3 regions of the Blastococcus sp. SYSU DS0753 genome follow, and region 2 is predicted to be linked to each of the others. Evidence: riboswitches for the same ligand, from Rfam matches in the RefSeq annotation. Region 2 holds a riboswitch; each other region holds the start of a gene.
The links. A riboswitch is a leader RNA that binds a small molecule or an ion and turns the genes downstream of it on or off. The one in region 2 is predicted to bind cyclic di-AMP.

Region 1 (10,005 bases), on a different contig from region 2:
TTGCCATCGTGGTCCTCGGCTGGAGCGGCACCGCCGTCTCGGTCACCGCCATCGTCGCCGCCCTCGGCGTGGCGCTGGCGATCTACGGGTTGGCGTTCAAGGACGGCGTCGTCGGCACCCGGCTGATCCTGATCGGGATCGGGGTCGCCGCCATGTCGCGCAGCCTCACCGCCTGGGTGCTGTCCGAGGCCGGGGCCTGGGACTTCGCCGAGGCGCTGCGCTGGCTCACCGGCAGCCTCAACGGCACGACCTGGGCGGCGACCGTCCCCGCCCTGATCGCGCTCCTGGTGCTCGGCCCGCTGCTGCTGACGTGCACCCGCCAGCTCTCGGCGCTGCAACTCGGCGACGACACCGCCTCCGCACTGGGTGTCCGGGTCGACCGCACCCGCGTCGTCGTGATCGTCGCCGCGGTCGGCCTGCTGGCCTTCGCCACCGCCGCGTGCGGCCCGATCGCCTTCGTGTCGTTCCTCGCCGGTCCGATCGCCGCCCGCATCGTGGGGCCGCACGGCTCGCTGCTCGTCCCCGCCGCGCTGGTAGGGGCGCTGCTCGTGCTCGTCGCCGACCTCGTCGGCCAGTTCGCCCTGGGCACCCGCTTCCCGGTCGGCGTCGTAACCGGGGTGCTGGGCGCGCCCTACCTCATCTACCTGATCGTCCGCACCAACCGCACGGGAGGCGGCCTGTGACCCGCGACCGGAGGCTCGTCGCCGAGGGGCTGACCCTCGGCTACACCGACGACGCCGTGATCGACGCGCTGGACCTGGCGATCCCGCCCGGCCGGATCACCGCCATCGTCGGCGCGAACGCGTGCGGGAAGTCCACGCTGCTGCGCTCGATGTCGCGGCTGCTCAGCCCGCGCGGCGGGCAGGTGCTGCTCGACGGCAAGGCGGTGCACCGGATGCCGGCCAAGGAGCTGGCCCGCATCCTCGGCCTGCTCCCTCAGTCGCCGATCGCCCCCGAGGGCATCACGGTGGCCGACCTGGTGGGCCGCGGGCGGCACCCGCACCAGCGGCTGCTGTCCCGCTGGAGCCGGGAGGACGACGAGGCCGTCGCCGCGGCGCTGGAGGCCACCCAGACCGTCGAACTCGCCGACCGGCCGGTGGACGAGCTGTCCGGCGGCCAGCGGCAGCGGGCGTGGATCGCCATGGCGCTCGCGCAGCGCACCGACGTGCTGCTGCTCGACGAACCGACGACGTTCCTGGACGTGAGCCACCAGGTCGACGTCCTCGACCTGCTCACCGACCTCAACCGGGCCCGCGGCACGACGATCGTCATGGTGCTCCACGACCTCAACCTCGCGGCGCGCTACGCCGACCACCTGGTCGCCCTGGCCGGAGGGCGGGTGCACGCGGCCGGGACCGCGGAGGAGGTGCTCACCCCGGAGACGGTGCAGGCGGTGTTCGGGATGGCCAGCCTGATCGTGACCGACCCGGTGTCCGGGAAGCCGCTGATGCTGCCCCGCGGCCGGCACCACGACCTCGCGGGCGCCGAGGTGCTGGCCGCTCAGCGGTAGCCGCTGCGGCGGTCCTGCCCCGGGGGCGGGGCCACCCGGCCCCGGTGCCACGCTGACCGGGTGCCTCCCGTCCGCAGCTCCGGCGTCCTCCTGTACCGCCGCACCGGCGAGGCGGTCGAGGTGCTGCTCGGCCACATGGGCGGACCGTTCTGGGCGCGGAAGGACGACGGCGCCTGGTCGATCCCCAAGGGCGAGCACGACCCGGCCGAGGACGCCGAGGCCGCGGCGCGCCGGGAGTTCGCCGAGGAGCTGGGCTGCCGGGTGCCCGCGGCGGTGCTGCACCCGCTCGGCGAGGTGCGCGGCCGCAAGCTGCTCGCCGTCTGGGCCGGCGAGGGCGACCTCGACGCCGGGGCGATCACCAGCAACACCTTCGAGCTCGAGTGGCCGCCGCGGTCGGGCCGGGTGCAGGAGTTCCCGGAGATCGACCGCGCCGCCTGGTTCGACCTCGCCACCGCGCGGGTGAGGATCGTCCGCGGCCAGCTGCCCTTCCTGGACCGGCTGGACGCGCACCTCACCGGCTGACCGGCGGTGGGTCAGCCGGTGCCCTCGGCGGCGATCAGCTCGGTGACCTCCTGCGGGGGTGTCGAGCAGTCATCGGCCGAGGGCTCCTGGTCCGAGGCCAGCCCCTCGATGCCGACGTCCTCGACCGGCTGGAAGCCGAGCCGCTCGAGGTGCGCGGGCACCCGGTTCTGGGCGTTCACCACGTGCGAGCGGGAGAGCCAGCCCAGGCCGTCGTCCACCTGGAAGTCCATGCCGCCGCCGGGTGCCCGCTGCACGTGCCCGGGGGAGGGGAGCAGGCCGACCAGCTGCACCGCCTCCGCGGCGGTCAGCTCCGCCGGCGGGGAGTCGAAGTAGTACCAGCCGGCGGCGCAGACGCCGTAGATCGTCGGCCCGAACTGGGCGTAGTTGACGTACAGCTCGAGCATCCGGCGGTCGTCGACGAACGCGGCCAGCTCGACGGCCAGGAGGGCCTCGACCCCCTTGCGCCAGGCGCTGAGCTCCTGGTTGAGGAACAGGTTCTTGGCCATCTGCTGCGGGATCGTGGAACCCGAGGGGTCGTCCTCTCCGGAGAGGTGGGCCGTCGCCCGGCTCCACAGCGCGTCCCACTCGAAGGCGCCCGAGCGGTAGGGGAGCTGCGCGTCCTCGTGCGCGATGACCGCGGCGAGGAAGTTCCGGGAGACGTGCTCGACCGGCACCGACTGCTGGATCGCGCCGTCGGGGTTGGCCACCATGAAGGCCGTCGTGGGCGGGTCCACCCAGCGCAGCGAGAGCACCACCAGCGCCTGGACGACGCCGACCACGGCCAGCACGCGGACGACGCGACGGACCAGCCCCCGGCGACGCCGCGGAGGGCGGTCCCGGCGACCCCGGCGGCCGCGCGGCGGCGGGAGCGGACGCTCGGGCGCGGGCGGGAAGGGGCCCTCCGGCCGGGCCGTCGGGTAGGCACGCCGCGGCTCCTCCCCGGGCCACGGGCGCGGCGGCGGCCCGTACTGCGGCGGTCCGTACGGCGGCTGCCCGTAGGGAGGCTGCCCGTACGGCGGCTGCCCGTAGGGAGGCTGCTCGTAGGGAGGCTGTCCGTACGGACGCTGCTCGTACCGCGGCGGGCCACCGGCCGGCGGCGGAGCGCCGTACCAGTCGTTGCCCACCGGCGGTGGACGGTCGAACCGGGGACGCCGGGCGGGCTCCGGCTGCGGCAGCGGCTCGGTGGGCCGGCGGCGGAGCCAGCGGGTGGTGCGGCGGTCCGGCGGGACGGGGGCCATGAGGCGGTGCTCCTCAGGTCGGCGTCGAACCGTCATCCTAGGGAGGTTTCCTGTGAGCCCCGTCGACGTCCGGCGTCCCGAGCCCCCGGAGCGACCGGACGGGCGAGTCGGTGCGAGGCGGGTCACCCCTGGCGGGGCCTCAAGGTCGGGCGCGGAACGGCCGACGTTCTCCAGGTGAGCCGGTCAGGAGCGCCCGAGGTGGCGACGCTGCGCGTCATGGCGCAGACGCTGGCCATCTTCTACGGCTTCGGCGGCGCCGCCGGGTTGCTCATCGCATCCGGGGCCCAGCCGGGTGCCCTCCGCTCGGTCCTGCTCGCGCTCTCGCTCACCGCGCTGGCAGCGGCGGTCGTCGTCGCCCGGTGGGGCGCCCGGTGGCCGCGCAGGGTCTTCGACGTGGCGGTGGGTGCCGCGGACGTCCTCATCGCCACGGCCGTCGTGGCCAGCCCCGACCCGGTCACCGCGCTGGCCGCCGCCACGCTCATCAGCTTCGTCGTCGTCGACGCGCACCTGTTCTTCACCGGGCGCCAGGCGTGGGCGCACCAGGCTCTCGCGGTAGCCGCCGTCACCGCGTCCCTGCAGGTCTCCGGTGGCGTGCCGCTCACCACCGCGCTGGGCCTGGACGTCGTGCTCGTCGGCCTCGGCGTCGTCATCCGGCGGCTGGTCATCCGCGCCTCGGGCGCCAGCCGCGACCCCCTGACCGGTCTGCGCAACCGGCGCGGCTTCGACGAAGCGCTCGACGAGCTGCTGTCGGAGGCCGGCCGCACCCGCGAGCCGCTGTCGGCGGCGCTGCTCGACGTCGACCACTTCAAGTCGGTCAACGACACCTACGGCCACGAGGCCGGTGACCGCGTGCTGTGCCGGGTCGCCGACGTCTGGCGGGCGCAGCTGCCGGCCGGGGCGGTGCTCGCCCGGCACGGGGGCGACGAGTTCTCGCTGCTGCTGCCCGGCGTCCGCGCCACGACGGCGCTCGCCCTCGTGCGGCGCATCTGCGCGTTGCACCCCGACATCTCCCTCTCCTGCGGGGTGGCCGGCTACTCGTTCGGCGAGAGCGCCTCCCAGCTGATGCGCAGTGCCGACCGCGCCCTCTACGACGCGAAGGTCCTCGGCCGCGGCCGGGCCGAGCTCTTCGAGGGCACCGGTCCGGCGGTCGACGGCGCGATCCGACGGGGCACGCCGCGGGCCTGGTGAGCCCCGGCACGGCGTCCTGGCTCACCTGCGGTGGTCCTGGCTCACTGTCGACGCTGAGCCAGGACCCCTAACGATCAGGTCACCTGATCAACATCGGGCTCACGGCAGGCCGGCGTGCGGGACGGCGACCTCCGTCGACACCAGCACCGCCTCGCGCACCGGTGCCCGCGTGTGCTCGTAGAAGTCCGGTGCGCAGCACAGCAGCAGCGTGCGGCCGTCGTCCCCACCCAGCGCGCAGGCGTAGACGCCCATGCCGTCCGGTGCGGCGATCTCCTCGACGATCGCGCCGCCGGCCGCCACCCGGACCACCCGGGAGTTCAGCCCGTCGGCGACCCAGACGTGCCCCTCGGCGTCGAGCGTGCACCCGTCGGGGGCGACCACCACCTGCCCGATGAGCTCCTCGACCGAGTCGCCCACCGGCATCGGGCCGAGCTCCGCCCACACCCGGCGGCCGCCCAGCGAGCCGTCGGCGGCGATGTCGAACGCCGTGAAGCGGTTGCCCCACGTCTCGCCGACGACCAGCGTGCCGCCGTCCGGGGTGATCACCGAGCCGTTCGGGAAGCGCAGGTCCTCGGCCACCACGGTCACCGTGCCGTCGGGGTCGACCCGCTTCACCGACGCCGGGGCGGGCGCGCCACCGCCCATGAGGTCGAAGCCGAAGTCGCCGACGAACGCCCGGCCGGCGGCGTCGACCACCATGTCGTTGAGGTGCCCGCCGCAGACCGCGGAGAGGTCGGCGTGCGTGGACACCTCGCCGTCGGCGACCCGGAGCAGCCGGTGGTCCTTCATCGACACCACGAGCAACGAGCCGTCGGGCAGCCAGCCCAGGCCCGAGGGCTGGTTCTCCACCTCGAGGACGACGTTCTCCCCGCCGCCGGGCGAGACCCGGCTGACGGTGCGCCGGTAAAAGTCCGAGACCCACCACTGCCCGTCGCGCCACCGCGGCCCCTCGAAGTAGGAACCGCCCTCCAGCACCGTCCGGAACTCTCGCGTCGCCATGGCACCGGACGCTACGACGCCGCGGCGCGGCGCACGAGCCGGTCCCGCGCTGTTTCACCGCTCCCCACCTGGGCAGATGCGAAGAATGCGTCGACGGAGAGTGCGCCGGTGATTGTGCGGGGGGTGTTCGAGCGGACCCTGCGGGCGGTCGAGCGCTGGGAGGTCCTCGACGCCCCCAGCTACCCGGTCGAGCACGGCATCTCGCTGACCTTCCTGCTCGCCGGGCGCTATGCCCGGCCGCTGCAGGACCTGCTGCACGGTGTCTGGCTCGGCCACCCGCTGCACCCCGCCCTGGTCACCGTGCCGATCGGGTCGTGGACGGCGGCCCTGGCCCTCGACGCCTTGGACGCCACGGGCCGCGGCGGGCCGGGCTCCGGGGCGGCGGCCCGCACCGCGGTGCGGGTCGGCGTCGCCGGCGCGGTGGCCGCGGCGGCCACCGGGCTGACCGACTGGCAGCACGCCCACGACCAGGCCCGCCGCGTCGGGCTGGTGCACGCCGGGCTGAACAGTGCCGCGCTCGCGCTCTACACCTGGTCGCTGGCCGATCGGGCCCGCGGCCGGGCCGCCCGCGCGCGCGTCACCGCCGCCGCGGGCTACGCGGTCACCGTCGCCAGCGGCTGGCTCGGTGGCGCGCTCTCCTACCGGCACGGGATGGGTACCGACCACGCCGTCCGCAGCTACGAACCGCGGCGCTTCACCGACGCCGCCGCCCTGGCCGACCTGCCCGAGGGCGAGCCGGTGCCGGTGGACGTCGACGGCATGCCCGTCGTCCTCGTCGCCACCGGCGGTGCCGTGCAGGCCGTCGGTGGCCGCTGCCCCCACCAGGGCGGGCCGCTCGGGGAGGGCTGGCTGCACCGCGGCGACCTGGTCTGCCCCTGGCACGGGTCGCGGTTCGACCTGGCCACCGGTGAGCCGGCCCAGGGCCCCTCCACCGCACCGCTGCCCTGCTTCGACACGCGGGTCCGCGAGGGCCGGGTCGAGGTGCGCCGCCGGGCCGACTGGCGCACGCCCACCGCGATCACCACCGTCCAGGAGGCATCCCGATGAAGGCCGACGAGGTTCTGACCGCCCACCACGACGTGCTGCGCGGGCTGCTGCGCGACCTGGCGGAGACGACCGGCGAGGAGACCGAGCGGCGGGAGGAGCTGCGCGGCCGGCTGCTGCGGGAGCTGGAGATCCACACCCAGATCGAGGACGAGCTGTTCTACCCGGCCGTCGTCGACGTCTCGCCGCTGCTCTCCCTCGCGCACGCCGAGCACCGGCAGATCGACGACCAGCTGGCCACCGTGATGCGCACGGCACCCGACGACCCGGAGTTCACCACCGAGGTGCGCATGCTGGAGAAGACGCTGCGCCACCACACGATGGAGGAGGAGCAGCGGATGTTCCCCCAGGCGCACGCCCTGGGCGAGGAGCGGCTCGAGCAGCTCGGTGAGCAATTGCGCGCACGGCAGCGGGAGCTGGTGGAGTCCGGCGGCATGCGGCTGATCGTGCGGCTCAAGCGGGCGACGCTGCGCCTGGTGTGAACGCCCCGGTGCCCCGGCCGCATCGGCCGGGGCACCGGGGAGAGCGCCGGATCAGACGACGCGACGCGCGGTGTTGTAGCCCCACATCGAGTCCACCGGCACGACCGCCACCGGGTTGCCGTAGGTGGAGGAGTGCACCATCAGCCCGTCGCCGATGTACATGCCGACGTGACCGACCGGGTCGTAGAAGAAGATCAGGTCGCCGGGCTGCAGGTGGGCCCGGTCCACGAAGACCCCCGCCGTCGACTGCGCCCGCGAGGTCCGGGGGATCTCCACGCCCGCGGCCTGGTAGGCCGACCAGGTCAGGCCCGAGCAGTCGTAGCCGCCGGGGCCGGTACCGCCCCAGACGTAGGGCTTGCCCTGCTGCGCCAGGGCCGTGTCGACGGCGACCTGCGCGGCGTGGGTGGGCGCCACGACGGGCGTGGTGACGACGGTCGTCGTACCGCCGCCACCCCCGTCACCGGTGGAGGCGGTGGCGGCGAACGGGGTGAGAGCGATGCCCGCTCCGGTGAAGAGGGCGAGCGCCGCGCCGCGGACGGAGCGGCGGGTGGTGGACGTGCGCGTGGTCGTCATGGACGACGGTTCTCCTGTTCTCCATCGACCGCCTACCGGGTTAGCTGACGGGTTCGGGCGGGGAACTCGCCCGGCTTGACCGGCTCGCGGCCACGCTTCACCCCAGTGCTGCGGTGGGTCCCCGGTCCGGGCGGCGGTCGGATCCGACGCCCGGTTCGGCGGTGCCGGACGGGTGTCACCGGGAGCGGTGACGACGGGATCCCGTCCGGACCGCGACGACGCTAGGTCGGGATCCGTCCACCTACCCACCGGCCGACACGCGGGGGACCGGCCCGCGAGCGGCGTGTCGACCACGGGGGCGGGCCCGGGCGACTCGCGCGTCGACCACCGTGGACGCGCGGACGACGGCGCGAGGCGCGGCCTCGCCGGTCACCGATCGTCAGCGCACGCTTACTTCCTCCGTCGCGGCGGGTCCGCACGCTGTGCGCTCCGCCGTGTCCGCCGCGTACAGGGCTGATCCGGAGCCTCCCGGGGCGCCGTCGATGGAGTGACTACACCTAGCAACGACGCACAGGGAGCGGGAGAACCGGACGTCGACGGTTCACTTCCCGGTGGCAGACGCCTGGCAGTTTCCCGGACGTTCCACGGGGGATCTCGAGGCAAGGGGAGCAGGATGAAGGCAGGGAGGGCGGCCGTGGGAGCGGCCGCGGCGCTGGCGCTGGTGGCGGTGTCCCCGGCGACGGCACTGGCGGACGGCGGCGAGGACGACATCGTCACCGTGGCGGCGGGGCTGGACGGACCGCGTCAGCTCAGCGAGTTCAAGGGCCACCAGCTCGTGGTGGCCGAGGCCGACTCCGGCGAGGTGTCCTCGGTGGACCTGCGCGACGGGCGGGTCCGGACGCTGCTCAGCGGCCTGGGCAACGCGCAGGGTGTCGACTACAAGTACGGCGGCCTCTTCGTCGCGGTGGGCGAAGCCCCGCCGGCGGAGGAGGGGGCTCCCCCCGTGCCGCCCGGCACACCCAGCCAGGTGGTCGTCGAGGCCAAGCCGGACGGCCAGATCCTGCGCACGTGGGACCTCCTCCAGTACGAGCTGGACCACAACCCCGACGGCCAGCAGCAGTTCATGGAGGTCGACGGCGAGCAGGTGCCGATCGAGACGCTGTCCAACCCGTTCGCGGTGCTCGCCCAGCCCAACCGGCTGCTGGTCAGCGACGCCGGCGCCAACGCCGTCCTCTCCATCGACCTGCGCAGCGGGAAGATCAGCACGTTCTTCGTGCCGCCGACGGTCACCGACACCCCCGAGTGCGCGGAGGCCGAGAACAACCCCGGCACCGTGGGGTGCGACTCGGTCCCGACCGAGATCGCCGAGGGCCCGAACGGCCTCATCTACGTCGGCACGCTGGGCGCCGAGGCGCCCGGTGCGGCGCGGGTCTACGTGCTGGACCGGCACGGCGAGGTCGTCGACGTGATCGGTGGACTGACGGGGGTCACCGGCGTCGCCGTCGACCCGCACGGCACCGTCTACGCGTCCAACGTCCTCGAGGGCTTCCCCGAGGGCCCGCCGGCGGAGGACTTCGACCCCTCCACGATCGGTGAGGTCACCCGCATCTCGCCCTCCGGCGAGCGGGCCACCGCGCAGGTGACCATGCCGACCGGGCTGGAGTGGACGCACGGGCACCTGTACGCCTCGGCGTGGAGCGTGGCCGGCTTCCTGGGCATGCCCGGCGCCGGTGAGGTGCAGCGCACCGGCTCGGGTGCGTTCACGGGCCTGCAGCCCTGATCGATCCTGCGAGGACGGCGGTGCCGCGACCGGGCCTTCCGGCCGCGGCACCGTCGTCTGCGGGGTGACCACCGCCACAGGCCGGTCGGCGGGGCGTGCGAGCATCGCCGGGTGGCCCGCCTGCTGATCGCCAACCGTGGCGAGATCGCCGTCCGCATCGCCCGCGCCGCCGCCGCCGAGGGGCTGACGTCGGTCGCCGTCGCCGCCGCCGACGAGCCGCACGCCCCGCACCTCGCCGCCGCGGACGAGGTCCACCTCCTCCCCGGCAGCGGTCCGGCGGCCTACCTCGACGCCGCCGCGGTCGTGCAGGCCGCCGTGGACACCGGCTGCGCGCTGATCCACCCCGGTTACGGCTTCCTCTCCGAGAGCCCGGCGCTGCCCCGGGCGTGCGGCGTCAGCGGCGAGGCGCCGGCGGTGGTGGGCCCCGGCGCCTCCGTCCTGGAGACGCTCGGTGACAAGGTGCTCGCCCGCGCGGCCGCCGAGGCCGCCGGCGTGCCGGTTCCGCACGGCACCGGCGACGCCGCCACCTCGCAGGAGGTCGCCGACCTGCTCGACGCGACCGGCGCGGTGATGCTCAAGGCGCGGTTCGGCGGGGGCGGGCGGGCCACCCGCGTCCTGCGCCGGGGCGACGACGTCGCGGCCGCGGTCGCCGCGCTGGCCGGCGAGGCCCGCGTCGCGTTCGGCACCGAGGCGCTGCTGGCCGAGGAGCTGGTCGAGGACGCCCGGCAC
Region 2 (10,005 bases):
TCAGTCAGATCCGGGCGGCGGGCGCCACCTCGTCGCCGGCCGGCTCCGTCGCCGTGGCGGGGGCGTCGTCGTCCTCGTCCTCCGGGGCGGCGGTCTGCTCACCGGCGTCCCCGTCGTCCTCCGGCGGGGTGGTGGACTCGGTGTCCCCGTCGTCCTCCGGCGGGGTGCTGGGCTCGGCGTCCCCATCGTCCTCCGGCGGGGTGCTGGGCTCGGCGTCCCCATCGTCCTCCGGCGGGGTGCTGGGCTCGGCGTCCCCGTCGTCCTCCGGCGGGGTGCTTGGCTCGGCGTCCCCGTCGTCCTCCGGCGGGGTGATCGGCTCGGTCGTGCCCCCGTCACCGTCGGGCGGGCTGCTCGGCCCGGCGATGACCTCCCCGTCCTGCGGCGGGGTGCTCGGGCCGGCGGCATCCCCGGCGGGGGGCGTCGTGGGCGTGCCCGTCGCCGGATCCGCGCTCTCCTCCGCCGGGCCGCGGGTCGACGCGCCGCTCGGCACCGGCTCCTCGGCGACCGGCACCTCCGGGGCAGGTGCCACGGGCTGGGGGCGTCCCACCGGGATGGCACCCCCACCGGTCGACGGCGCCACCTCCGGAACCGTCACACCCGGCCGGACAGCGACACCGAGACGCACCTCGTCGCCGGGGAGCAGCATGCCGGCGGCCGGCTCGAGGCGGGTCACCGTGCCCGGGGCCTGCTCCGCGGTCACGTCCTCCTCCTGCCGCACCGTCAGCCCGAGCGCGCCGAGTTCAGCGGCCACCTCGGCGGCCGGGCGGCCGAGGTACTCCGCCGGCGCCAGCACGACGCCCGCGGCTGCCGAGGGGGTCGAGACGGCGCCGGCGGACCGGCCGGCGCCCGCGTCCCCACCGGGATCCGGGATGATCCACAGGGCGCCGCCCCCGAGCAGGAGGAACGCCGCCAGCGGCGTCGCGACGGCCAGGGCCGGACGGCGGCCGGCCCTCCCGGGCGCCGCCCGGGTGCCCCGGGACGGGGGGCGCGCCGCCCGCACCGGGCGCGTGACCAGCGGCCGGCGACCCGGTGCGGTCCCCGCCGGTCGGTGGATCGCCTCCTCGATGGCCGACAGGAAGGCGCCGCCGTCCCGCGGCCGCTGCGCCGGGTCCTTGACCAGGGCGGCGTCGATCAGGGCGCGCACGCCGGGCGGCAGCTCGGCGGGAAGGGGCTCGGGGTGCTCCTGCACCTGCTTGAGCGCGACCGTGACCGGGTTGTCGCCGTCGAAGGCGGCCTGGCCGGCCAGCGACTCGTAGCCGACCAGACCGAGGGCGTAGACGTCGCTCGCCGGGCTGACGTGCTCGCCCCGGGCCTGTTCGGGCGACATGTACTGGGCGGTGCCGACCACCTGCCCGGTGCCCGTGATCGGCGCGCTCCCCGCCGACCACGAGATCCCGAAATCGGTCAGCTTCACCGTGCCGTCCCGGCCGAGCAGGATGTTGGCCGGCTTGACGTCACGGTGGACCACGCCGGCCCGATGGGCCTCGGCCAGCCCGGCCGCCGCCTGCCGCAGCAGCGAGAGCGCGGCGGCGGTGTCCAGCGATCCCACCTCGGCCAGCCGGGCCGACAGCGGAGGCCCCTCCACGAGCTCCATCACCAGGTAGGCCAGCCGCTCGCCGGTGTCCTCGGCGGTCGTCTCCCCGTAGTCGAGGACCGCGGCGATGTTGGGGTGGCTCAACGCCGCCGCGTGCCGGGCCTCGGAGCGGAAGCGCGCCACGAACTCCGGGTCGTCGGCGTACTCGCTGCGCAGCACCTTGACCGCCACGGACCGGTGGAGCTGCAGGTCGCGCGCCCGCCAGACCTCACCCATCCCGCCGACGGCGATGAGCTGCTGCAGCTGGTAGCGGCCGTCCAGGCACCGTCGGCTGGTTCCGGCCGTGGTCACTCCCGAGTCCCCTCGTGTCGGTGCCGAGAGGGCGCCTCCGCGCTCCCCCGTACTCGTACGTCCTGCAGGTGTGCCCGCCCGGAGGGGGTCTGAACCCCGGCGGAGCCGACGAGGTGGAACCCGGCCGGCCCCACGCGCCGCCGCGGTGCCGGCCGCGGATCCGCCTGCGGGCTCTCGTACCGTGCGTGCCGGCCGGCCGCAGCGGCTTGCCGCACCGATCGACAGGAGCACCCATGAACACCGGCGTCGTCCTCATCACCGGCGCGAGTTCCGGCCTGGGCGAGGAGATGGCCCGGCAGTTCGCCGCCCGCGGCCACGACCTGGCGCTCTGCGCCCGGCGCACCGATCGGCTGGACGCCCTCGCAGCGGAGATCCGCTCGGCCACCGGCCGGCGGGTGGAGACCGCGGCGCTCGACGTCACCGACGCCCAGGCCGTGCCCACGGTCTTCACCGCGTTCGCCGCGGCGTTCGGCTCGATCGACCGGGTGGTCGTGAACGCCGGCCTCGGCAAGGGCGCGCCCCTGGGCACCGGCCGGGCCGAGGCCAACCGCGAGACGGCGATGACGAACTTCGTCGGCGCGCTGGCGCAGACCGAGGCGGCGCTGGAGATCTTCCGCCGCCAGGGCCGCGGGCACCTCGTGCTGATCTCCTCGATGTCGGCGCTGCGCGGCATGCGCCGGTCGATGACCACCTACGCCGCCACCAAGGCCGGGGTCGCGTCCCTCGCCGAGGGGCTGCGGGCCGAGCGGATCCCCGGCCTGGACGTGTCGGTGATCTACCCCGGCTACATCCGGTCGGAGATGAACCAGCACGTGCAGCAGCGGACCCGGTTCATGGTGGACACCCCGACGGGCGTCCACGCCATGGTGACCGCCATCGAGGCCCGGCGGGCCACGGCCTACGTCCCCGCGTGGCCGTGGGTGCCCATCGGGCTGGCCATGCGGGTGCTGCCGCTGTCCGTGGTCCGCCGGCTCACCTAAGCACGGCCGCGGGACGGCGGGATCAGTTGTAGTTCACGTGCACGTGGTCGAAGTGGTTGGCCGTCGCGCTGCCCCGGTTCTCCATCGCCTGCCACGAGCCGCCGGGGGACGAGAGCATCCGCTGCTGCCAGATCAGGTAGTCCACGCCCAGCTCGGCCCAGTGGGCGCGGTGGTAGGCGACGATCGCGTCCCCGAGGGCGGCGTCGGACATCACCATGTAGTCCAGCGCCAGGCCCGAGGGGTGCCCGCCCGGGTCGGCGGCGCTGGCCCGGGTGCCGCCGAGGGTGATCCCCGCGGCGCCGGGCACGTTGCTGACCACCGCGTCGGCCGCGGCCTGGGTCTGCGGCTTCACGCTGCCCGCGGTGTTGGAGATGCGGGCGACCGCCGTGGCCGCCACCGAGGCGGCGGTGGTGGCGGCGGCCCGGGCCTCCTGCGTGGGCGTCGCCGCGGCGGGGGCCGCGGCCGCCCGCTCGGCGGCTGCGGCCTCCTCCGCTGCCTTCTCCTCGGCAGCCTTCGCCTCGGCCTCGGCGCGGGCGGTGGCCTCCGCCTCGGCCTTCTGCCGGTCGAGCTCGGCCTGGTCGGCCGCGGCCTGGGCCTGCTGGGCCGCGACCTGCTCGGCCTCGCGGCTGCTGCGGCTGGCCGCCAGGTCCTGCAGCGGGGCGAGGTCCTCGGCGACGTCGACCGGGCCGGAGCGGGAGGTGAGCCCGAGCTCCTGGGCGACGCTCACCGACTGCGAGGTGCCGGCCTCGGCCTGGGCGCCCGGGTCCACGCCGACGAGGGTGTTGACCAGGAGGGCACCGGCGGCGGCGACCCCGAGGTAGAACGCCGGACGGCGGAGGCCCGAGGGCGGGCGACGGCGGAGGGCGAGCGGGCCACGACGGCCCGAGGTGGTGGTGCGGGGATCCATGGGTTCGGGGTGCTCCGTTGGTGCGGCGGGGTCGGCCGGGCGAGGCGGACCGCGAGGGATGCGGGCTGCGGACCGGCGCCGGGTCGCGGGGCCACCGGGCACCGGCGGCTCGGCCGGCGGTCATCGCTGGTGGGGGCGACCGGCGGGACGCCGGGTGCGCGTGCGGTCAGGTCCGGGGACGCACCGGGGGGCGGCGGTGCCGGCGGGCGCGGGGTGGTGCGGCGGTGCAGGGGCGCGCCATGCGGCGGCTCTCCGTTTCTTCCGTCGTGCCGCCTACCGGGTTAGCTGACGGATTCGGACGGGAAGCAGCCCTACCCGCACCGGGACGTGCCCGGTGCGCGATTCACCCCAGAACTTCGGTGGGTCCCCGGCTCGCCCGCAGCTCGAAGGCGGCGGGCGACTCGGCGGCGCCCGGCAGACCCTCCCCGGATGGGGAGAGAACGATCGGCCGGGCTCCGCCACGGTAACCGTCGTTATGCAGTCGTGACAATGCGGGAGCGGTCACTTCCGCAGATCGTGACGCGTGTCGCGCCACCGTGCCGGCCCCGTCGGTGGTGTACGGCAGTCCGTTCAGCCGGCGTCGGCCCAGGACCGGACGACGGCGACGTCCAGCGGGAAGTCCACCGGGAAGGCGCCGAACAGCAGCCGCCCGGCCGTGGTGGCCGCGGCGCGCACCGCCTCGACCACGTCGTCGGCCAGGTGCTCGGGGGTGTGCACGACCACCTCGTCGTGGAGGAAGAACGCGAGGTGCGCCCGGGTCCCCAGCGGCCCGTCGCCGCCCAGCCGCCAGAGCCGGTTGCGGAGGTCGGCCAGCCAGCACAGCGCCCACTCCGCTCCGGTGCCCTGGACGACGAAGTTGCGGGTGAACCGACCCCAGGCGCGGCGGGCGCGGTCGCGGTCCTCCCGGGAACCGGCCTGCTCCGCGGCCTCGCCGAGCCCGTCCGCCCGCTGCGCCCACGCGCCGCTGGGCGACGGCGACCCCCGGCCCAGCAGCGTGTGCACCACCTCGCCGCGTTCGCCGGCCCGGGCGGACTCCTCGACCAGGCCGATGGCGCGCGGGTAGCGGCGGGCGAGCCGGGGCATCATGCGACCGCTCTCCCCGCGGGTGCCGCCGTACATGGCCCCGAGGATGCCCAGCTTGGCCTCCGCCCGGGTCGCCACCGCGCCACCGGCGACCATGCCCGCGTAGAGGTCCGAGGCCCGCGCCGCCTCGGCCATCGCGGTGTCCGCGCTCATCCCGGCGAGCACCCGGGGCTCCAGCTGGGCCACGTCGGCGACGACGAATCGCCAGCCGTCGTCCGCGACCGCCGCCGGGCGGATCAGCGTGGGCACCGAGAGTGCACCCCCGCCGTTGGACGCCCACCGACCCGTGACCACCCCACCCGGCAGGAAGGCCGAGCGGAACCGCCCTCCCTGCACCCAGGCCTCCAGCCAGCTCCAGCCGTTGGCCGTGAGCAGCCGCATCAGCTTCTTGTACTCGAGCAGCGGGGGGACGCACGGGTGCTCGAGCTGCTCGAGGGTCCACGAGCGGGTGTCGGCCACCGGGAGGCCGGCCTGCTGGAGTGCCCGCAGCAGCTCGGCCGGCGAATCGGGGTTGAGCGACGGGGTCCCCAGCGCCGCGCGGATCTCGCCCAGCAGCCGCTCGAGCACCGCGGGGCGCCCACCGGTTCCCGGGCGCGGGCCGAGCAGGTCGGTGAGCAGGCGCTCGTGCACGTCCGCCCGCCACGGCAGGCCGGTGTGCGTCATCTCGGCGGCCACCAGGGCGCCGGCGGACTCCGCCGCGAGCAGCAGCGCGAGCCGGTCGCCGTGCGGTGAGGCGGCCAGGGCCGCCTGCTGGCGCCGCTGCTCGGCCAGGGGGTCGAGCCGGTCCGCCGGGTCGGCCAGCGGGAAGAGGGCGGACTCCGCCGGCTGGCCGGGCTGCAGCACGTCCCACCCAGGGGTGTCGTCCCCGGCGAGCAGCTCCTGGGCCGCGAACGGGGACCGCCGCAGGATCGCGTGGCCGAGCCGCAGGTCGGTGCAGCGCTCGACGCGGACTCCCGCCGCCAGCAGCGCGGGGTACCAGCGGGTGGTGTCGTCCCACACCCAGCGGACGGGTGCGGCAGCGGCCTCCCGCTGTGCCACGACGGCGGGCAGCCCCCCGGCCGCGACGCGGGTGACCGACCCCGTCGACCCGTCGTCGACGAGCTCCGTCATCTCCACCGCGGACTCGCGGCGCCGGAGCAGGATCCGCTGCACGCCCGCAGTGTCGCCGACGGAGCCGACCGATCCGCCGGACGGCCCCGACGCATGTCCCCGGTGCGGGATCGCGCGAGGACGGCGGCCGGCGCGACGCGACGCGACGATGGAGCAGGGGGTGCTCGTCGCGACAGGCCGCCATCACGACGGACCCACGACGTCGAGCAAGGTCAGCGCCCGGCGTCCACCCCCGCCGCCTGCAGGTAGCGGCCGAGGGCGGCGCTGTTGTCCTGCAAACAGGCGATCCGCGCGTCGATCTCGCGTCGAGTGGCCACGAGGGTCGGGTCACCGCGCTGGTTCTGACCGCCGGCTTCGCTGCCGCCCGCCCGTCGCCCGCGGCGACCAGCCGGCTGTGGCAGCGGCTGCTCGAGCAGGACCCCGTCGGCGCCGGCTGGTTCGTCGCGGCCCTGTTCCCCGGGGATGCCGCGCTCCACGCCCTCGGCCGGGACGCCACCGCCCAGCTGGCCCGGGACGTCACCGAGCACCTACCGGCCGGCGCACGCGCGCAGGTCGAGCTGGTCGGTCGCGTCGACGTCACCGCCGACCTGCCCCGGTTGGCCGCACGCCGTCTTCCGGTCACGCTCGTCGTCCCCACGCGCGACCGGCTGGTCGACCCCGCACATTCCGCAGACCTCCAGGCCGCCCTGCCGCACGCGGTCCGACACGAGCTGACCACGGGTCACGACGTCGCCGGCGAGGCCCCGATCGCCTGGCTGCAGATCCTTCGAGCCGCGGGCACGACGCCCTGATCCCCCGCGGCGCCCTCGAACCGACCACCGCCCCCGCCGCCGACCCGCCCGTCCGGGAAGCGCCTAGCCGAGCAGCCGGCGTAGACAGCGGACGGGCGTGGCGAGGACGGCCCGGGCGACGTGCACGCCCAGCCGCAGCAGGTCGGTGTAGTCGGGCGGACGGACGGTGGCACCCGCCCCTGGCCGGCCGGGAGACGGCCGGTCGTCCGTCGCCGCCCGGGCCGCGGCGACCGGCGGGGCCGGCGCCGGCGTCTCGGTGAGGAGCAGGTCGACCGCCGACCGGCGTCGTGGGGCCCGGAGCGAGTCGAACGACGGGATGGCCGGCGCCACCGGACCGTCCTCCTCGGACGGCTCGCCATCGGTCGGCTGCCCACCGGCGGGCCCGCCCACCGCCGCGCCGGCGCCCGGCAGGTGGGCCGGCGGCTCGGGGACGACGGCGCGGATCGCCGCGACCAGGCCCGGTCCGAGACCGGCGACGTCGCTGAGCTCCCGCCGGGTGAGCGCGGCGAGCGCCTCGACGTCGGTGATCCCCGCCCGGGTCAGCGCGCTGACCGCGCGCGTCGGCAGACCCAGGTCACGGATCGTCCCGGCGGGCTGTCCCGGTGAGCTGGTCGGCATGTCGGCCAACCCTAGCGATGCCGGCCCGCGGTCGCGCCGGCGGCGGCAGCCCGGTCAGACCTCGGTCACCTCGTAGGTGTGCCCCTCCGCGCGCAGCCGCTCCACGAGGACCTCCCCCAGCGCCGTCGCCGGCGTCAGCGAACCGGCCCGGTCGGGCAGCCGCTCCCCGTCGAGGGCGAGCGCCAGCGCGGCCTCCCCGAGCATGACGGCGGTGGCGGCGTACCCCGGGTCGCCGCTGCCCGCGGCGGTGGCGCGGTAGCGGCGGCCGCTCTCGGTCGTGGCGTCGACCACCATCCGGAACCAGCCCTTCCGCCGCACGGCCTCGCTCGGGCCGGTGCCCGGCGCGGGGAGCACCCGGTCCAGCACCGCACGGGTGGGCGCCAGGCTCATGGCGGACACGGTGGCGACCAGCCCGGCGGAGACACCGGCCGCGGCGACGGCGCCGAGCGGCCCGCGCCCCACCCCCATGACCTCGCCGTAGCGCATGTCGCGCCCGTAGGCCCAGCCCTGCAGCGCGTTGCTCCGCCGCACGATGCGGGTGTTGAACGGCGCCATGACGAAGGCGGCCGTCCAGCGCCCGTCGTCGGTCCGGCGTGGCAGCGCACCGTCGAGGGGCTGCGGGGTGTCGGGCTCGGCAGCCCGGTCGGGGCTCAGGCCGAACGGGTCGCCGACGACGCGACGCAGCGACGGGTTCTCCTGCATCGCCTCCACCTGGGCGCGCATCGAGTCGATCGTGCCGCCGCTGAGCCCGCCCCGGGCCGTGGCCACCAGCTGGACGTCGCGCAACCCTCCCGCACCGTCGGCCGCGGCCCGCCGGCCCAGCAGGAGGACGCTGAGGTCGGAGGGGACGGAGTCGTAGCCGCAGGCGTGGACGAGGCGGGCGCCGGTCTCCCTGGCGACGGCGTCGCAGCGCTCGATGGCGTCACGGACGAACAGGACCTCCCCGGTCAGGTCGGCGTAGTGCGTGCCGGCCCGGGCGCAGGCCTCCACCACCGGCAGCCCGTAGCGGGCGTAGGGGCCGACCGTGGTGACCAGCACGCGGGTGCTGCCGGCGAGCGCGGTCAGCGACGCGGGATCGGTCGAGTCGGCCTCGACCAGCGCCCAGTCGCGGCCGGCGGCCGGGAGGGCGTCGCGGACCTCCTCGAGCCGCCGCCGGGAGCGCCCGGCCAGCGCGATGCGGGTTCCCTCCGGGGCGTGCTCGGCCAGGTAGGCCGCGAGCAGCCGCCCGACGAAGCCGGTGGCCCCGTAGACGACGAGGTCGTAGGTCCGTGCGTCTTCAGCCATGCGGCCATCCTGACCCGCCCGGGGAGCGCCGGCAGCCCGCGCTCCCCCCGGGCGCCACCTCACGGCGAGGTCACGGAACGGCACACGGGTCACTCCGACCTCCCCCGTGCGCAAGGAACTGCGGGGAGGTGCCGATGGAGGTCGCATGGCAGTGCGGCTCGCAACGGTGCGGACCGCGACCCGGCAGCAGGTCGCGGCCCAGACGTCGACGTCCCCGTGGTGGCGGTCGGCGGTGGTCTACCAGGTCTACCTGCGCTCGTTCGCCGACGGCAACGGCGACGGCATCGGCGACCTGGCCGGCCTCCGCTCCCGGCTGCCGTACCTGGCGTGGCTGGGGGTCGACGCGGTCTGGATCAACCCGCACTACCCCTCCGGTGGTGCCGACGGCGGCTACGACATCGTCGACTACCGCGCCGTCGACCCCGAGTACGGCGACGTCGCGGACCTGGAGGCGCTCGTCGCCGAGGCCCGCGCGCTCGGCCTGCGGGTCGTGCTCGACGTCGTCCCCAACCACACCTCCGACCGGCATCCCTGGTTCCAGGCCGCGCTGGCCGACCCGGACTGCCCCGAGGCGTCGCGGTACCACTTCGCGCCCGCGTCGGAGGAGCCGCCGAACAACTGGCGCTCGCTCTTCGGCGGCCCGGCGTGGTCGCGCACCCCGGACGGCCGCTGGTACCTGCACCTGTTCGCCCCCGAGCAGCCCGACCTCAACTGGCGCGACCCCGCCGTCGCCGCCGACTTCGAGCGGACGCTGCGCTTCTGGCTCGACCGCGGCGTCAGCGGATTCCGCGTCGACGTCGCCTACGGCCTGTTCAAGGACGCCGGCCTGCGGGACAACCCGGGCGCCTACTCCCCCACCCTGTTCGGGCACGGCCCCGAGCAGGCGATGACCTGGAACCAGCCCGAGGTGCACGACGTCTGGCGCCGCTGGCGGTCGATCTGCGACGAGTACCCGGAGACGATGCTCGTCGGCGAGGTCTGCCTGGCCGATCCGCACGAGGTGGCCCTCTACTCGCGGCCCGACGAGATGCACCAGTCCTTCAGCTTCCGCCTGCTGAAGTCCCCGTGGTCGACGGAGGCCTTCGCCGACGGCGTGCGGAGCGCGCTGGACGCGTTCGGGCAGGTGGGCGCACCCGTTTCCTGGGTGCTCGGCAACCACGACAAGGACCGGCAGGTCACCCGGTTCGGTGGTGGTGCCGTGGGCACCGCCCGTGCCCGCGCCGCCGCGCTGCTCATGCTGGCCCTGCCCGGCTCCGCCTACGTCTACGCCGGCGACGAGCTGGGCCTGCCGCAGGCCGACGTCCCCGACGAGGCCAAGCGCGACCCGATCTTCTTCCGCAGCGGCGG
Region 3 (10,005 bases), on a different contig from region 2:
ACTCGAGGACGTAGTCGTCCTTCACCGCGCCGGCGTCCAGCACGAAGTGCACCCGCCGGGCCCGGCCGTCCGCGCAGGTCTCGAGGACCTCGACCTTCTTCGCGGCGGTCACCCACTGCGGATACGAGGGGAAGTCGGCGATCACCGCCATGACCTCGGCCGCAGGCGCCTCGACGACGATCGACTGGGTGGACTGGTCGGCCATGGGCAGCAGGCTAGCCGCTCCCCGCCGTGCCCGGCCCCCGTACGCCACGGCACTCGGCTACTCCCGGGTAGCACCAGCCGCTAGATTGTTCGGACGTCCCCGTACCGGGGCCGCGGGCGACGGTGCCTCCGGACGGTCGGGGAGGAAAGGACCGGGCGTGCGCGAGTTCAGCGTTCCAGCAACCCACGAGGTGGGCCCCGACGAGGCCCTCACCGACATGCTCACGACCAACGTCGCCGAGCACGGGAACGAGGTCGGCCTCCGGCGCCGGGTGGACGGCCGCTGGACCGACGTGACCTGGCAGCAGTTCGGCGAGGAGGTCCGCGGCGTCGCCAAGGGCCTGATCGCCGCGGGGGTGGCCGCCGGCGACCGCGTCGCCCTGCAGGCCAAGACGCGCTACGAGTGGACCGTCCTCGACTACGCCATCTGGACCGCCGGCGCGGTCGTCGTCCCGGTCTACGAGACCTCCAGCGCCGACCAGGTGGCGTGGATCCTCTCCGACTCCGGGGCCACGGTCGCCGTCGTCGAGCGCGACGAGCACGCCGCCGCCATCGAGTCGATCCGGGACCAGGCGCCCGAGCTGAAGGCCGTCTTCGTCATCGACGACGGCGCGGTCGAGCAGCTGACCGCGACCGGCCGGGAGGTGCCCGACGGCGAGCTCGACGCCCGCCGGGCCACGCTCCACGCCGACAGCCCGGCCACGCTGATCTACACCAGCGGCACCACGGGCCGCCCCAAGGGCTGCGAGCTGACGCACGCCAACTTCCTGTTCGAGATCGGCAACGGCATCACACTGCTGGACCGGTTCATGAACGTGCAGGGCTCGCTCCTGCTGTTCATCCCGCTGGCCCACGTGCTCGCCCGCGTGCTGCAGGTCGGCGCCATCAAGAACCGCACCGTCATCGGCCACACGCCCGACGTGACGAACCTCGTCGAGGACCTCGGCGAGTTCAGGCCGACGTTCGTGCTCGCCGTCCCCCGGGTCTTCGAGAAGGTCTTCAACTCGGCCAAGGCCAAGGCGGAGGGCGACGGCAAGGGCAAGATCTTCGACCGGGCCGCACAGGTGGCCATCGACTGGTCCCGCGCCCAGGACACCGGCGGCCCGGGGCTGGGCCTGCGCGTGCAGCACGCGCTGTTCGAGAAGCTGGTCTACGGCAAGCTGCGGGCCGCCCTGGGCGGGCGCTGCCTGGGTGCCATCTCCGGCGGTGCCCCGCTGGGCGAGCGGCTCGGCCACTTCTTCCGCGGCATCGGCGTCACCGTCTTCGAGGGCTACGGCCTCACCGAGACCACCGCGGCCGCCTCGGTGAACCACGACGCGGCCCTGCGCATCGGCACCGTCGGCCGGCCGCTGCCCGGTGTCACGTTCCGGATCGCCGAGGACGGCGAGGTGCTCATCCGGGGCGGCATCGTCATGCGCGGCTACTGGAACAACCCGGAGGCGACGAAGGAGGCCATCGACTCCGAGGGCTTCTTCCACTCCGGTGACATCGGCGAGCTCGACTCGGACGGCTTCCTCAGGATCACCGGCCGGAAGAAGGAGATCCTGGTGACCGCGGGCGGCAAGAACGTCGCCCCGGCGGTGCTGGAGGACCGGCTGCGCGCCCACCGGCTGGTCAGCCAGTGCATCGTCGTCGGCGACCAGCGGCCCTACATCGCCGCGCTGGTGACCCTCGACGAAGAGGCGCTGCCGCAGTGGCTGGAGTCCAGGGGCAAGGACACCTCCCTCACCGCGGCCCAGCTGCGGGAGGACCCCGACGTGCTCGCCGAGCTCGACGCCGCGGTGCAGGAGGCCAACAAGGCGGTCTCCCAGGCCGAGGCGATCAAGAAGTTCACGGTGCTGGCCACCGACTTCACCGAGGACAACGGGATGCTGACGCCCAGCCTGAAGCTGAAGCGCAACGTGGTCATGAAGGAGTTCGGCTCCGACGTGGACGCGCTCTACAGCCGCTGAACGCCGCGTACCGAGGCCCGCCGCGCCCCTGCGCGGCGGGCCTCAGTGCTTCGTGAGGAGCTCGTCGAACGTCGCGGCGATCGAGGTCCAGGACCACCGCTGCTCCACCCAGGCCCGCCCGGCCAGGCCCATCGCCCGGGCGCGCCCCGGGTCGTCGAGCAACCCCACCAGAGCCGACGCCACCGCCTCCGGTGACCGCGGGTCCACCACGTGCCCGGTGACGCCGTCGCGCACCGCCTCCGGCGCACCGCCCGAGGTGCCCGCGACGACCGGGCGGGCGCTGGCCGCGGCCTCGAGGAAGACCATGCCGAGGCCCTCGACGTCGAGTCCCCCGCGCCGGGTGCGGCAGGGCATGGCGAACACGTCTCCGGCGGCGTAGTGCGCCGGCAGCTCGTCGTGGTCCACCGGGCCGGTCAGCACGACGGAGCCCTGCAGGCCGCGGGCGGCGATCGCACGACGCAGCTTGCCCTCGTCCGGCCCACCACCGACCAGCAGCAACCGGGCCCCCGGGTGACGGGCGAGCACCCGCGGCCACCCCGCCACGAGCACGTCCTGCCCCTTGCGGGCGACCAGCCGGGAGACGCAGACGACCACCGGTGCGTCACCGAGCCCGTGGCGGGCACGCACCGCCGTCCCGTCGACCCCGGGGGCGAACCGGTCGACGTCGACCCCGGGCGAGAGCTGGGCCAGCCGGGTGCGGCCCCCGAGCGGCGGGGCGAGGCGCTCGCGGGTGTACTCGCTGATGTAGGTGAGGACGTCCAGCCCCGTGGCGATCCGCTGCATCACCTGCCGGCTGCCCGGGAGGGCGACCCAGCCGGTCTCGTGGCCGTGCGTGGCGCCGACCAGGTGCCGGACCCCGGCGGCGCGCAGCGCGGGCGCGAGCAGCCCCAGCGGCGCGGCCGCCCCGAAGAACGCGGTGTCGCAGCCGTACCGCTCCACCAGCTCCACGGCCGCGCGGGCGGTCGCCCGCGTCGGGAGGAGCATCCCGGTCGGCCGGCGCACCACCGGATAGGGCAGGGATCGGTCGTGCTCGGCCGAGCCCGGTGCGTCCGACGCCAGCACGACCAGCGAGTCCGGCGTCCGTCGCTCCAGCAGCGCCGCCACGAAGGTCTGGATGCCCCCTTGCCGGGGCGGGAAGTCGTTGGTGACGACGAGCGTCCGGCTCACGGCCCCTCCAGGCGCGCCCAGTCCTCGGCCATCGCGATGCGCTGCGCGGTCGTGGGGTGGCTGCCGAAGAACCAGTGCCAGGCCGCCGGCGGGTCCGGATCGCCGAGGTTGGCCGTGGCGAGCCGCTGCTGCATGGCGGTGAAGGCCTCCGGATCGCGGGTGAGGTCGAGGGCGTGCAGGTCCGCGCGGGCCTCGACCTGGCGCGACACCAGGTTCTGCACGGGTGTGGCCAGCAGGCTGCCCACGGCGACGAGGAACAGCAGCAGGGGGACCACGCGGGGGTCGCCGGCCGAGGGCGCCCCGGCGCGGCGCAGCAGCGGCGTCCACATCAGCAACCAGCCGAGCAGGGCGGTCGCCGCGCCCGCGCCGAGCGCGCCCATGAGCGTGCCGGTGAGGACGTCGTCGGTGGCGACGTGCCCGAGCTCGTGCGCCGCGATCGACTCGATCTCCGCGTCGGGCAGCTCGCCGAGGACGGTGTCGTAGACCACGATGCGCCGGGTGGAGCCGAACCCGGAGACGTAGGCGTTCAGCGCCGTGGTCCGCCGGGAGGCGTCGGAGACCAGCACGTCCTGCACCGGGGTGCCGTTCTCCTCGGCGAGCGCCAGCAGGTCACTGCGCAGCTCACCCGCCGGCAGCGGCTCGAAGGAGTTGAACGCCGGCTCGATGACCACCGGGTAGAGGAACGAGCCGACGACGACGAAGCCGGCCACTGCCGCCCCGCCCCAGGCCCACCAGGTGCGCGGCGCGCGACGGACCAGCCACAGGAAGGCCAGCACCACGACCACTGTCAGCGCCGCGCTGATGGCCCACGAGACGGCGACGTCGCGCAGCCAGAGCCCCCAGCCGCGGGTGGACAGGCCGTAGCGCGTGCGCACGGACTCCGCGTAGGCGGAGATCGGCAGGGTCACGGCGCGGCCCAGGAGGAGCAGGACCGGCACCCCCAGCACCACCTGCACGACCCAGCGGTCCCTCCACCGCGCCCCCAGCGACCGCATCAGGCGGGCCCCCAGCGGGGTGAGCCCCAGCACGGCCGAGACCGCCAGCCCGAGGACGAGGGAGAGCAGCGACGCGGGTCGCAGGGCGGCGGCGAAGGCCTCCGCGCGCTCGATCGCCGCGGGGTCCAGGCCAGCGGTCGGGTCGGGCTCGGTGTGCCCTCCGGGCGGTTCGGGCAGCACGTCCCACGGGGTGCGGACGACGATGACGACGACGACGGCGATCCCCAGCAGGGCCGCGGCCACCAGGGCGGCCCGGCGAACGCTCACCCGGCCGATCCTAGGCGGGCCAACCGCAGCGGCCCGTCCCGGTTCGGGGACGTGCTGGGCGGCCGGCATCCTGCTCGACCCGGTCGCGAGGCCCGCCCTCACCGTGTTCCCGTCCTCCGGGCCTGCCCGAGGTCCTCGGGATCGGGCCCTCGGTCACCTGACCGGCCAGCGACCGCGAGGGCCGGCGACCCCTGTCGGGATCACCGGCCCTCGTTCCTCGCTGCGATGCTCCCGGAGCCGTCAGCCGGCGATGCGACGGGCGCTGTTGTAGTTCCCCATCGAGTCCACGCTCGCCACCTTCACCGGCTGGCCGGAGGTGGAGGCGTGCACCATCTGGCCGTTGCCGATGTACATGCCCACGTGGCTCACCGGGCTGTAGAAGAACAGCAGGTCGCCAGGCTGCAGCTCGCCGCGCGAGACGGGCCTGCCCATCTGGCTCTGCGACCGGCTGGAGTGCGGCAGCATCACACCCGCCGCGGCGTAGGCGTACGACGTCAGCCCCGAGCAGTCGAAGGCGTTCGGCCCGCCGGCACCCCACACGTACGGGTCCCCGATCTGGGCGAGCGCGGTGTTCACCGCCACCTGGGCGGCCGAGCTCGGCGCGATGACGGCGCCGGTGGGCGCCGGGAGGCCGGTACCACCGTGGGCCTGCGCCACCTGCTCCTGCTGCGGCGCGGTGAGCGCCTCGTACCGGCGCTGGTAGTCGGCGATCTTCGCCTCGAGCTCCTCCTGCTGGGCGGCGATCTGCTCCACCGTCCGCCGGGCGTCCGCCGCGGCCTCCTCGGCGGCGTCGCGGGCCTGCTCCGCGTCCTCGGCCGCGCGCGACACCTCGGTGAGCACCTCGCTGGTGTGCCCGGCGATGGCGTCGAGGGTGCCCAGCTGGTCGACCAGCTGGTCGGCCGAGGTGCTGGTCAGCAGGACGTCGAGCGGCGACATGCCGCTGCCGGTGTAGACGCTGCGGGCCAGCCGGCGCATGTGGCCGTCGAGGGAGCCGAGCCGGCCCTCCGCCTCCGCGACCGCCTCGCTCGCGGCCTGCGCGTCGCGCTGGTGGCCCTCGAGGACGACGCGCGCCTCGTTCAGCTGCTCGGAGACGACCTCCAGCTCGTGGCTGGCCTCGGCCACCTGGGCGGCGATCTCGTCGGCGGTGCCGGGGACCGCCGACGCGGTACCCGGGAGGACGGTGACGGTCAGGGCTGCGACGGCGCTGACCAGGAGCCCCGAACGGAGCGGTCCGAAGCGGCGGGCGCTGGCGGAGCTGCGCCGGCCGGCGGTGTGGAGTTGTTCGGGGGCGTGCGTCAGTAGTGCGTGAGGGGTCGCCACGTGCGGCGGCTCTCCGTTTCTTCCACTTCGACCGCCGACCGAGTTAGCTGACGGGTTCGGGCTGGGAAGACTGGCCCTATCCCCCACCCACCGGCGAGCCGGCGGCGGGAGAACTCACCCCAGAGTGCGGTGGGTCCCCGGTACACCTCGGGCGCAGTGGTGCGCGCCACGCGGTGATTAGGCGGTGTCCGGTCGAGGCCATCCATCGATGGATGACGACCACCCGGCCGAACGGAGGGAACCCTACGACCGTGATGCGCCTGTGACAAACAGGGACAGCTGAGACGTGTGCGTCGGGCGCCTGGCCGCCCACCTGGGCATTCACCCGATCGGGTGGTCACCCGGCCCTCGCCGCGGGGTGCGGCGGCGATCAGCCGGTGCGCCGTCCGGACCGCTCCCCGCCGTGCCCGTCGGGATGCCGCAGCGGGGGAACCAGGCCGCCCTCGGCCAGCGCGCGCACGGCGCTGCGTTCCACCTCGTCGAACTCCACCACCACGCCCGGCGGTGGCACGACGACGTCCTCGGCGGCCGCGGCCGGCCCGCCACGCGGCCGCCCGGTCATCGGCACGACGACCGGGTCGCCCCCCTGCCACCCGGGCGGGGCTCCCAGCAGCACGGTCACGACGCAGTCGGCGCAGCCGGTCCCGCGGGCGGTGCAGGTGTCGCAATCGATGAGCATCGCTTCTTCTCCTCCGTGAGTTGCTGCGCACGGTAGGAAGGGCCACCGACATTTCCGCCGCGCCACCGACGGCCCGCGCCGGATCAGCTGCCCGCGAACTCCCAGTGCCACGGCTCCTCGCGCCCGTTGCCCGGATCGGCCCACGTGGGGTGCAGGAAGCCGAACCGGCCGGCGTTGGCAGCCATCCAGGCGTACTGCGGGGTGCCGAACGTCTCGACGCCACCGCACAGGTCCACCGCCAGACCCCAGCCGTGGTTGCTGGTGCCGGGCACCGCGGCCAGGGCCGGCTTCTCCCCGTACAGCCGCACCTGGCTTGCGTAGGTCCGGTAGGAGTCGGTGATGCACAACGGGCTGCCGAAGGCGGTCGCGTAGGCCGCCGACATGGCGCGGTAGGCGGCGGCCGCGTCGCAGCGCAGCGCGTGCCCGCCGACGCCCAGCGGGCACATGGCGCTGGGCGGGATGAGGCCGTTCGGGTAGCCGCCCCATGCGCGGGCTCCGTCGTAGCTGGGCGGGTAGACGGTGTTGCCGCACTCGGTCCGCAGCGCCCCCGCGGCCGGCCCCGGGACGGCGACAGGGGGCCGCTGGCCGAGGACCGGGCGGCCGATCGCCAGCACCTGGTCGCCCGGCAGCGTGCGCACCACGACCGCGCCGGCCCGCGCGTCAGCGGTCAGCATGGTCCGCGGGTCCAGGGCGATGCCCACGTGCCCGAGCCCCGCCTCCGGGGAGCCCAGGAAGACCAGGTCGCCGGGGAGGACGTCGGCGCGGTCCACCGGCACGGCGCTCGCGAACAGCTCCTCCTGCGTCGCGGGCAGCTGGACACCGGCCCGGCCGTAGGCCACCCGGACCAGTGCGCCGCAGCCCCAGGACTCCGGCCCCGCCGTCCCCGGCGCGTACGGCTGCCCCAGGGCCTCCATCGCGCCGCTGACGGCGGCGAGGGTCTCGGCGGGCAGCACCAGGAGCGAACTCGGCCGCCCGGGCAGCTGGGCCACCCCGCGCTGCGCGCCGCCCCCGGCGGCGCCCACCGGAGCCAGGCGGTCGGGGAGGCTGCGCTCGGGTTCCCGCAGCGCAGCGGCGGGCACGTCCGCGAGGCCGGCGGTCCGGAGCTGGTCGACGTAGGCCCGCCAGCTGGCCGCCGTCTGCTCGTTCACCGACGCCTGCTCCCCCTGGAGCGCCGCCAGCTGCCGGTCGACGACGGCGAGCGTGTCGTGCAGCTCCGTGGTGACCGCGTCGGCGGCCGCCTCCAGCGCGGCCACCCGCGCGGCCACCTCGTCCGCCCGCCCCTGGGCTGCGTCGAGCGCGGCCTGGGCGCGCTGCTGCTGGTCCAGGGCGGCGCGCCGGTGGCTCTCCGCGATGCCGATGAGGTGGGCGAGGTGCGCGTCGACGGCGTCGAGGAAGCCCATGCCGGCGAGGACCTCCCCCGGATCCCCACCGGCGAGCAGGAGCGTGAGGGGGGTGAGGGCGCCACCGTCCCGGTAGACGGCGACGGCGTACCCGGCGACCTCGCGCTGGTGCCCGGCCAGCACGCCCCGGGCGTCCTCGAGCACCGCCCTCGCCTCGTCCACCGACCGCTGCGCCTCGGCCAGCGCCTCGCGTGCGGCGACGACCTGCCCCTGGCGCGCGCGGAGGTCCTCCTGGACCTCGGCGGCCCGCCGTTGCAGCTGGTCCAGGTCGCGGCTGTCCAGCACGCCGGAGGTGCCACCCGGCTGGTCGCTGGGCGCGGCGGCCACCGGCCCGGCGGGCAGCAGCACGGCCGCGCCCGCCACCAGCACCGCGGCCACCACGCACCGCCGGGCCCGGGCGGGCGGGCGCCACCTCGAGCGCGCGGGCATCACCGACCACCTCTGCCTGCGGGCCGGTCGAACCGGACGCGACGGCCACTGGCAGGCATGGTGTCCCGATCGGGGCCGGAACACCAGGTCCCACTCGATGCGGGCAGCCCCGGACCCCCGGTCAGGGGGCCGGTGCGCGGCCGGCCCCGGCGCGCGTCCCCCGGAGTGTCAGCCCCCCGACCTAGCGTCCGCCCCGTGGCCCCCTCCCCCGCACCGCTGCGCTACCAGCAGGTCTCCATCGAGGAGGTCGGGACACCGCTGGCGCAGGTCACGTTCGTCGTCGTGGACCTGGAGACCACCGGCGGGTCCCCGAAGGACAGCGCCATCACCGAGATCGGGGCCGTGCGCGTCCGCGGCGGGCAGGTGCTCGGCGAGTTCCAGACCCTCGTCGACCCAGGCCACGAGATCCCGCCCTACATCAGCGTGCTGACCGGGATCACCTCGACGATGGTCGCCACGGCCCCGCGGATCGGGGCCGTGCTCCCCACCTTCCTCGAGTTCGCCCGCGGCGCCGTCCTGGTCGCCCACAACGCCCCGTTCGACCTCGGGTTCCTCAAGGCGGCGTGCGCCGAGAACGGCCTGGTGTGGCCCACGGCGGCGTCCGTCGACACCGCCGTCCTCGCCCGGCGGCTGCTCAGCCGGGACGAGGTGCCCAACTGCAAGCTGGCCACCCTGGCCCCGTACTTCTCCGCCACCACCTCGCCCACGCACCGGGCCCTGGACGACGCGCGGGCCACGGTGGACGTGCTGCACGGCCTCTTCGAGCGGCTCGGCCCCCTGGGCGTCACCACCCTCGAGGAGCTGACCGGGCTGACCCGGCAGGTCGATCCGGAGCGTCGGCGGAAGCGGCACCTGGCCGACGCCGTCCCCAGCGGCCCCGGCGTCTACCTGTTCCGCGGCCCCGGGGACGAGCCGCTCTACGTGGGCACCTCCAGCGACCTCCGCAGCCGGGTCCGCAGCTACTTCACCTCGGGCGAGCAGCGCAGCCGCATCACCGAGATGGTCGGCCTCGCCCAGCGGGTGGAGCCGATCCCGTGCGCGCACGCGCTCGAGGCCGCGGTCCGCGAACTGCGGCTCATCGCCCGCCACAAGCCGCGGTACAACAGGCGGTCCCGCTTCCCCGAGCGCGCGCTGTGGGTCCGGCTCACCGACGAGCCCTTCCCGCGGCTGTCGGTGGTCCGCCGGGTCCGCCCCGAAGCCGGCGTGTTCCTCGGGCCGTTCCCCGACCGCCGCGCCGCGGACGCCGCCGTGGCTGCCGTCCACGAGGTGCTGCCGCTGCGGCAGTGCACCGCCCGCCTCTCCCCCCGCACGCCGGTCAACGCCTGCGCGCTGGCCGACATGGGGCGTTGCGGCGCCCCCTGCACCGGCGCCCAGTCGGTTCCCGAGTACGCCGGCGTGGCGGCGGTCTTCGCCGCCGCGGTGGGCCACGACCCCCGTCCCCTGCTCGCCCCGCTGCTGGACCGGGTGGAGCGGCTCGCCGCCGAGGAGCGCTACGAGGACGCCGCCGTGCTGCGCGACCGGGTCGCCGTGCTGGTCCGGGCCCTCCGCCGTCGGCAACGGCTCGAGTCGCTGGCTGCCGTGCCCGAGCTCGT

Region 1: another riboswitch for cyclic di-AMP. It lies ahead of ACI799_RS02185 (C40 family peptidase); the one in region 2 lies ahead of ACI799_RS00320 (hypothetical protein).
Region 3: another riboswitch for cyclic di-AMP. It lies ahead of ACI799_RS09525 (NlpC/P60 family protein); the one in region 2 lies ahead of ACI799_RS00320 (hypothetical protein).

What each region holds. Positions count from the first base shown of each region.
Region 1 is NZ_JBJHAT010000002.1:41,141-51,145, reverse strand. Features, by position in the region: gene ACI799_RS02225 (FecCD family ABC transporter permease) at 1-683, shown strand, start outside; gene ACI799_RS02220 (ABC transporter ATP-binding protein) at 680-1,510, shown strand; gene ACI799_RS02215 (NUDIX domain-containing protein) at 1,571-2,032, shown strand; gene ACI799_RS02210 (transglycosylase domain-containing protein) at 2,044-3,270, opposite strand; gene ACI799_RS02205 (diguanylate cyclase domain-containing protein) at 3,445-4,458, shown strand; gene ACI799_RS02200 (SMP-30/gluconolactonase/LRE family protein) at 4,558-5,457, opposite strand; gene ACI799_RS02195 (Rieske 2Fe-2S domain-containing protein) at 5,566-6,504, shown strand; gene ACI799_RS02190 (hemerythrin domain-containing protein) at 6,501-6,983, shown strand; gene ACI799_RS02185 (C40 family peptidase) at 7,035-7,556, opposite strand; cyclic di-AMP (ydaO/yuaA leader) riboswitch at 7,571-7,727, opposite strand; gene ACI799_RS02180 (ScyD/ScyE family protein) at 8,191-9,276, shown strand; gene ACI799_RS02175 (carboxyl transferase domain-containing protein) at 9,388-10,005, shown strand, end outside.
Region 2 is NZ_JBJHAT010000001.1:60,004-70,008, reverse strand. Features, by position in the region: gene ACI799_RS00330 (protein kinase domain-containing protein) at 5-1,885, opposite strand; gene ACI799_RS00325 (SDR family oxidoreductase) at 2,119-2,865, shown strand; gene ACI799_RS00320 (hypothetical protein) at 2,888-3,772, opposite strand; cyclic di-AMP (ydaO/yuaA leader) riboswitch at 4,027-4,174, opposite strand; gene ACI799_RS00315 (bifunctional 3'-5' exonuclease/DNA polymerase) at 4,343-6,007, opposite strand; gene ACI799_RS00310 (hypothetical protein) at 6,178-6,492, opposite strand; gene ACI799_RS00305 (hypothetical protein) at 6,493-6,672, opposite strand; gene ACI799_RS00300 (DNA-directed RNA polymerase subunit alpha C-terminal domain-containing protein) at 6,820-7,374, opposite strand; gene ACI799_RS00295 (saccharopine dehydrogenase family protein) at 7,429-8,658, opposite strand; gene ACI799_RS00290 (glycoside hydrolase family 13 protein) at 8,804-10,005, shown strand, end outside.
Region 3 is NZ_JBJHAT010000009.1:19,796-29,800, reverse strand. Features, by position in the region: gene ACI799_RS09545 (SRPBCC family protein) at 1-205, opposite strand, end outside; gene ACI799_RS09540 (AMP-dependent synthetase/ligase) at 363-2,156, shown strand; gene ACI799_RS09535 (glycosyltransferase family 4 protein) at 2,199-3,323, opposite strand; gene ACI799_RS09530 (M48 family metallopeptidase) at 3,320-4,585, opposite strand; gene ACI799_RS09525 (NlpC/P60 family protein) at 4,826-5,905, opposite strand; cyclic di-AMP (ydaO/yuaA leader) riboswitch at 5,923-6,099, opposite strand; gene ACI799_RS09520 (hypothetical protein) at 6,276-6,584, opposite strand; gene ACI799_RS09515 (D-alanyl-D-alanine carboxypeptidase family protein) at 6,668-8,413, opposite strand; gene ACI799_RS09510 (DEDD exonuclease domain-containing protein) at 8,609-10,005, shown strand, end outside.